Regions from separate parts of the Variovorax frigidus genome, predicted to be linked through region 2. Evidence: riboswitches for the same ligand, from Rfam matches in the RefSeq annotation. Region 2 holds a riboswitch; the other holds the start of a gene.
What was found. A riboswitch is a leader RNA that binds a small molecule or an ion and turns the genes downstream of it on or off. The one in region 2 is predicted to bind S-adenosylhomocysteine.

Region 1: another riboswitch for S-adenosylhomocysteine. It lies ahead of ahcY (adenosylhomocysteinase); the one in region 2 lies ahead of metH (methionine synthase).

The regions. Positions count from the first base shown of each region.
Region 1 is NZ_JBPJZF010000010.1:131,561-134,972, reverse strand. It holds gene ACSFBC_RS26565 (TlyA family RNA methyltransferase) at 1-273, opposite strand, end outside; gene ahcY (adenosylhomocysteinase) at 289-1,728, opposite strand; S-adenosyl-L-homocysteine riboswitch at 1,794-1,861, opposite strand; gene ACSFBC_RS26555 (peptide chain release factor 3) at 2,030-3,412, shown strand, end outside.
Region 2 is NZ_JBPJZF010000006.1:511,001-514,412, forward strand. It holds gene dinG (ATP-dependent DNA helicase DinG) at 1-1,570, shown strand, start outside; S-adenosyl-L-homocysteine riboswitch at 1,843-1,919, shown strand; gene metH (methionine synthase) at 1,943-3,412, shown strand, end outside.

The sequences.
Region 1 (3,412 bases), on a different contig from region 2:
GACGTCGAGGCAATGCTTGCCCGTGGGATCGACGCCGGTGGCGCGCAACGCGCCTTCCAGCTTGAGCCCGCCGCGCGAGACATAGCGCGACTCCGCGGCATCGGCGAGCTCGAGCTCGGCCGATGCGGGGATTTCGTCGCGGTTCTTGCCCACGGTGCGCCATTCGGCGCCACTGCCGGCATCGCGCCAGCGCAACCCGCCCGCGATCAGGCGGACGGCCTGTGAACGCGAGGCCGCGAGGCCCCGCTCCACCAACAATTGATCAGCGCGCAAAACGTGGGTGCGCCATCAATAACGGTAGGTGTCCGCCTTGTACGGACCCGCCTTGTCGACGCCGATGTAGGCGGCCTGGGCGTCGGTCAGCTCGGTCAGCATGGCGCCGACCTTCTTCAGGTGCAGGCGCGCGACCTTCTCGTCGAGGTGCTTGGGCAGCACGTAGACCTTGCCGGCTTCGTACGCGTCGGGCTTGGTGAACAGCTCGATCTGGGCGATGGTCTGGTTGGCGAACGACGAGGACATCACGAAGCTCGGGTGGCCCGTGCCGCAGCCCAGGTTCACCAGCCGGCCCTTGGCCAGCAGGATGATCTTCTTGCCGTCGGGGAAGGTGATGTGGTCGACCTGCGGCTTGATCTCTTCCCATTCGTACTTCTCGATCGACGCGACGTCGATCTCGTTGTCGAAGTGGCCGATGTTGCAGACGATGGCCTGGTCCTTCATGGCGGCCATGGTGTCGTGCGTGATGACGTCCTTGTTGCCGGTGGTGGTCACGAAGATGTCGGCCTTGTCGGCGGCATATTCCATGGTCACGACCTTGTAGCCTTCCATCGCGGCCTGCAGCGCGTTGATGGGGTCGATTTCCGTGACCCACACCTGGGCGCTCAGTGCGCGCAAGGCCTGGGCCGAGCCCTTGCCCACGTCGCCGTAGCCGGCCACGCAGGCCACCTTGCCGGCGATCATCACGTCGGTCGCGCGCTTGATGCCGTCGACCAGCGATTCGCGGCAGCCGTACAGGTTGTCGAACTTGCTCTTGGTGACCGAGTCGTTGACGTTGATCGCGCGGAACTGCAGCGTGCCCTTGGCGGACATCTCGTTCAGGCGGTGCACGCCGGTGGTCGTTTCCTCGGTCACGCCGATGATTTCGGCGGCCTTGCGGGTGTACCAGGTCGAATCGGTCGCGATCTTGGCCTTGATGGCCGCGTAGAGGATGCGCTCTTCCTCGCTGGTCGGGTTGGCCAGCACCGACAGGTCCTTCTCGGCACGCTGGCCCAGGTGCATCAGCAGCGTGGCGTCGCCGCCGTCGTCGAGGATCATGTTCGGACCTTCGCCGGCCGAGCCCTTGGGGCCGAACTCGAAGATGGCGTGGGTGTAGTCCCAGTAGTCCTTGAGCGACTCGCCCTTGACGGCGAACACCGGCGTGCCGGCGGCCGCGATGGCGGCGGCCGCATGGTCCTGCGTCGAGAAGATGTTGCAGGACGCCCAACGCACCGAGGCGCCCAGCGCCTGAAGGGTCTCGATCAGGACCGCGGTCTGGATCGTCATGTGGATCGAGCCGGTGATGCGCGCGCCCTTGAGCGGCTGGGCCGCCTTGAACTCCTCGCGGATGGCCATCAGGCCGGGCATCTCGGTTTCGGCGATGCGGGTTTCCTTGCGGCCCCAGGCGGCAAGGGAGATGTCGGCGATCGCCTGGTCGGCGGTGAAGACGGGGGTGGGCTTGAGAACAGCGCTCATGGAAACTCCAAAACTTGTTTGAACGAGGCCACTGTGTTCGACGGGGGAACTCACCGCGCGAGAACAGCGGATGAGCGTGGTTGCGATGGGTCCGAGCCTCACGCCTGACGGCGCTGCAACGCTCCTCGGAACGCGGATTTTAGCCCACCGCGCCGTTCCCCGACATCGCGTGAAGAGACCCTCCTCACGCCCGTCGCCCTCGCCCCTCGCGGGGCGGCTCGCTAAAATCGACGGCTTTGCGTAGCCGCCGCGCCGTGAGCGCCTCGCGCTTACCGTTCTTCGCGCGCCCCGCGTTCACGCCATGACCTTCGAATCCGAAACCCGCCGCCGTCGCACCTTCGCGATCATTTCCCACCCCGACGCGGGCAAGACCACGCTGACCGAGAAGCTGCTGCTGTTCTCGGGCGCAATCCAGATCGCCGGCTCGGTCAAGGCGCGGAAAGCGACGCGACATGCGACCTCCGACTGGATGGAGATCGAAAAGCAGCGCGGCATCTCGGTGGCCTCCTCGGTCATGCAGATGCTGTACCGCGACCACGTGATCAACCTGCTCGACACGCCCGGCCACAAGGACTTCTCGGAAGACACCTACCGCGTGCTCACGGCCGTGGACTCGGCGCTGATGGTGATCGACGCGGCCAACGGCGTCGAGGCGCAGACGCGCCGGCTGATCGAGGTCTGCCGCCAGCGCGACACGCCCATCATCACCTTCGTCAACAAGATGGACCGCGAAGTGCGCGAGCCGCTGGACATCCTCGACGAGATCGAGCGCGAGCTGGGCATGCCCTGCGTGCCGATGACCTGGCCCGTGGGCCAGGGCAAGAGCTTCGGCGGCATCATGAACCTGCGCACGCAGACCATGACGGTGTTCGACTCGGGCAAGGAGCGGCTGCCGCAGGAGTTCGAGACCATCGCACTGGACAACCGCACCGAGCTGATCAAGCGCTTCGGCGCCGAGTTCGAGAACGCCGAGCAGAGCATGGAACTCGCCGCCGGCGCCTCGCCCACCTGGGACCGCGAGGCCTTCCTGGCCGGCAAGCAGACCCCGGTGTTCTTCGGCTCGGGCGTGAACAACTTCGGCGTGATGGAAGTGCTCGATGCGCTGGTCGACCTGGCGCCGGCGCCGCAGTCGCGCACCAGCACCACGATCGTCAACCGCCAGCCGGTGGTCAAGGAGATCCAGCCCGCGGACAAGGACTTCGCCGGCGTGGTGTTCAAGGTGCAGGCCAACATGGACCCCTCGCACCGCGACCGCATCGCCTTCGTGCGCATGGCCTCGGGCAAGTACACGCCGGGCATGAAGCTCAAGGTGCAGCGCACCTCGAAGGAACTGCGCCCCACCAGCGTCGTGACCTTCATGAGCCAGCGCCGCGAGGCCGTGGAAGAAGCCTACGCCGGCGACATCGTGGGCTTCACCACGCACGGCGGCGTGCAGCTGGGCGATACCATCACCGACGGCGCGAGCCTGATGTTCACCGGCCTGCCCTTCTTCGCGCCCGAGCTCTTCATGACCGTGATCCTGAAGAACCCGCTGCGCACCAAGCAGCTGCAGCAGGGCCTGGCGCAGCTGGGCGAGGAAGGCGCGATCCAGGTCTTCCGGCCCGAGGTCGGCGGCCCGATGCTGCTGGGCGCGGTGGGCCAGTTGCAGTTCGAAGTGGTTCAGCACCGCCTCAAGGGCGAGTAC
Region 2 (3,412 bases):
GATGCCGATGGCGGCCGACGCCGCCTCGTGCAGCGGCAAGCATTGCCCCTCGTTCAGCCAGTGCGTGTACTACGAGCGCCGCAAGGCGCTGGTCGGCGCGCAGGTCATCGTGGTCAACCACGACCTGCTGCTCGCATCGCTGGGCAACCGGCAACTGCCCGAACTCGACAACTCCCTGCTGGTGCTCGACGAGGCCCACCATCTGCCCGCCACCGCGCTCGCGCAGTTCGGCTGCCGCATGGACCTGGGCCAGCACGGCTGGGCCGAGCGGCTGGCCCGGCGCGCGGTGCGCGTGGGCGTGCGCTTCGAGGTGACCGAGGTGGCCGACATCCCGACCCATGCCGCGCAGATGCGCCAGGCGCTGCAGGACACCGAACGGCTGGTGATGGATCTGTACGGCGACACGCTGCGCGCCGGACTCGACGGCCCGGCCGCGCGCGGCCCCGCGCGGGCCCGCCTGCCGCTGGGCGAACTGCCCGAGGTGCTGCAGGGCCCGCTGGGCCGGGTGGCCCATCACGCCTCGGGTTTCCTGGAGGCGCTGCGCGTGATCGCCAACGCCTTGCGCGCCGAGATGCGTGAGCAGCCCGCCATGGCGCGCAAGCTGTCGGCGATGTACGCCCAGCTCGGCGCGCTGGCGCCGCGCCTGGAGCAGATGCTCGACACCGCGCAGCTGTTGTTGCGCGATGCCGCACCCGACGCGGTGCCGGCCGCCAAGTGGTTCACGCTCGAGCTCTACGGCGACCGCGAGGTGCTGCAGGCGCATGCGAGCCCGCTGCTGCCCGGCGCCACGCTGCGCCACCAGCTGTGGAACAAGGTGCGCGGCGCGGTGCTGACCTCGGCCACGCTCACGAGCTGCGGGCGCTTCGATTTCTTCCTGCGCGAGTCGGGGCTTCAGGGCGACGAGGCCGCCACCACGCTGGAGGTGCCCAGCCCCTTCGACTACGCGGCGCAGGGCCGGCTGATCGCGGTCGAGACGCGCGCCGACCCGCGCGACGCGGCCGGCTATGTCGCAGAGATGGTGCAGGCGCTGGTGCGCGACCTGGCCGACGTGCGGCACGGCGCGCTGGTGCTGTTCACCTCGCGCGAGCAGCTGCGGCTGGCGGTCGAAGCGCTGCCCGTCGCGCTGCGTTCGCGCGTGCTGCTGCAGACGGCGCTGCCGCGCCAGCAACTGCTGGCCACGCACCGCCATCGCGTGGGCGAGGGACTGCCCTCGGTCATCTTCGGCATGCAGTCCTTCGGCGAGGGGCTCGATCTGCCGGGCAAGCTGTGCGAGTCGGTGTTCATCGCCAAGCTGCCCTTCGCGCCACCCGACGACCCGGTGGGCGAGGCGCGCGCCGAGTGGCTGCGCACCGTGGGCCGCGATCCCTTCACCGAGCTGGTGGTGCCCGCCACAGCGATCCGCTTGGCGCAATGGGTGGGCCGCGCGATCCGCAGCGAGGACGACCGGGCCAGCGTGTACTGCTACGACCGGCGGCTGGTGCGCACCTCGTACGGGCAGCGGCTGCTGCAGGGGCTGCCGCCGTTTGCGTTGACGACAGTGCGGGCGGGGGAGGCCGCCGCGGCGGCTTGAGGTCTTTCTCCCTCTCCCTCCGGGAGAGGGCGGGGGTGAGGGCTGCAGCCTCAGTCACAGCATGCCCGAACCATCGCCCATGCCCTCACCCTGCCCTCTCCCGGAGGGAGAGGGGAAAGAAGGATGCGCCGAGCTCGTGTTGAGAGCGCCGTGGTCGAAGGTGTTCGGCTGTTCACTCCCTCTCCCGGAGGGAGAGGGAAAAGAGGAACGCTTCACTCGAGCAGCAAGTCCCCAACCCCGCACCCGAGAAGAATCCCGCCTAAAATCCCCACCCCCGAGGAGCGTTGCAGCGGCCGGCTTCACAGCCCCGCCAGGCTCGGGTCTGTCCCCGCAACGACGCTCACCTGAACCTTGTGCATCCAGGTGAGTTCCATGTCCGCTTCTTCCCCGTCCGTCGCTGCCGCCGAAACCGTTTCCCCGATGAAACTGTCGGGCCTCGAGCCCGTGCTGATCGGTGATGGCACGCTGTTCGTCAACATCGGCGAGCGCACCAACGTCACCGGCTCCAAGGCCTTCGCGCGGATGATCCTCAACGGCCAGTTCGAGGAGGCCCTGGCCGTCGCGCGCCAGCAGGTCGAGAACGGCGCGCAGGTGATCGACATCAACATGGACGAGGCCATGCTCGACAGCAAGGCCGCGATGGTCCGCTTCCTCAACCTGATCGCGTCGGAACCCGACATCGCGCGCGTGCCGATCATGGTCGACAGCTCCAAATGGGAGGTGATCGAGGCCGGCCTGCGCTGCATCCAGGGCAAGGGCATCGTCAACTCGATCAGCATGAAGGAAGGCGAAGACCAGTTCCGCCACCATGCCAAGCTGCTGCGCCGCTACGGCGCCGCCGCGGTCGTGATGGCCTTCGACGAGAAGGGCCAGGCCGACACCTACGAGCGCAAGGTCGAGATCTGCGAGCGCGCCTACCGCATCCTGGTCGACGAGATCGACTTCCCGGCCGAGGACATCATCTTCGACCCGAACATCTTCGCGGTCGCCACCGGCATCGAGGAACACAACAACTACGCGGTCGACTTCATCGAGGCCACGCGCTGGATCAAGCAGAACCTGCCCGGCGCGAAGGTGTCGGGCGGCGTGTCGAACGTGAGCTTCAGCTTCCGCGGCAACGACCCGGTGCGCGAGGCCATCCACACCGTGTTCCTGTACCACGCGATCAAGGCCGGTATGGACATGGGCATCGTCAACGCCGGCATGGTCGGCGTCTACGACGACCTCGAGCCGGTACTGCGCGAGCGCGTGGAAGACGTGATCCTCAACCGCCGCCCCGATGCGGGCGAGCGCCTCGTCGAAGTCGCCGAGACCGCCAGGAGCGGCGCCAAGGACGAGAGCAAGCGCAACGACTGGCGCGGCACGCCCGAGGCGCCCGTCACGGTCGGCGCGCGCCTGAGCCATGCGCTGGTGCACGGCATCACCGACTTCATCGTCGACGACACCGAAGAGGCCTACCAGCAGATCCTCGCCAAGGGCGGCCGCCCGCTGCACGTGATCGAAGGCCCGCTGATGGACGGCATGAACGTGGTCGGCGACCTGTTCGGCGCCGGCAAGATGTTCCTGCCGCAGGTGGTGAAGTCGGCCCGCGTGATGAAGCAGGCGGTGGCCCATCTGCTGCCCTACATCGAGGAAGAAAAGCTGCGCGACGAAGCGGCCGGCCGCGACGTGCGCACCAAGGGCAAGATCATCATCGCCACCGTCAAGGGCGATGTGCACGACATCGGCAAGAACATCGTCACGGTCGTGCTCCAGTGCAACAACTTCGAAGTCGTGAACATGGGCGTGATGGTCCCGTGCCACGAGATCCTGGCGCGCGCCAAGGTCGAGGGCGCCGACATC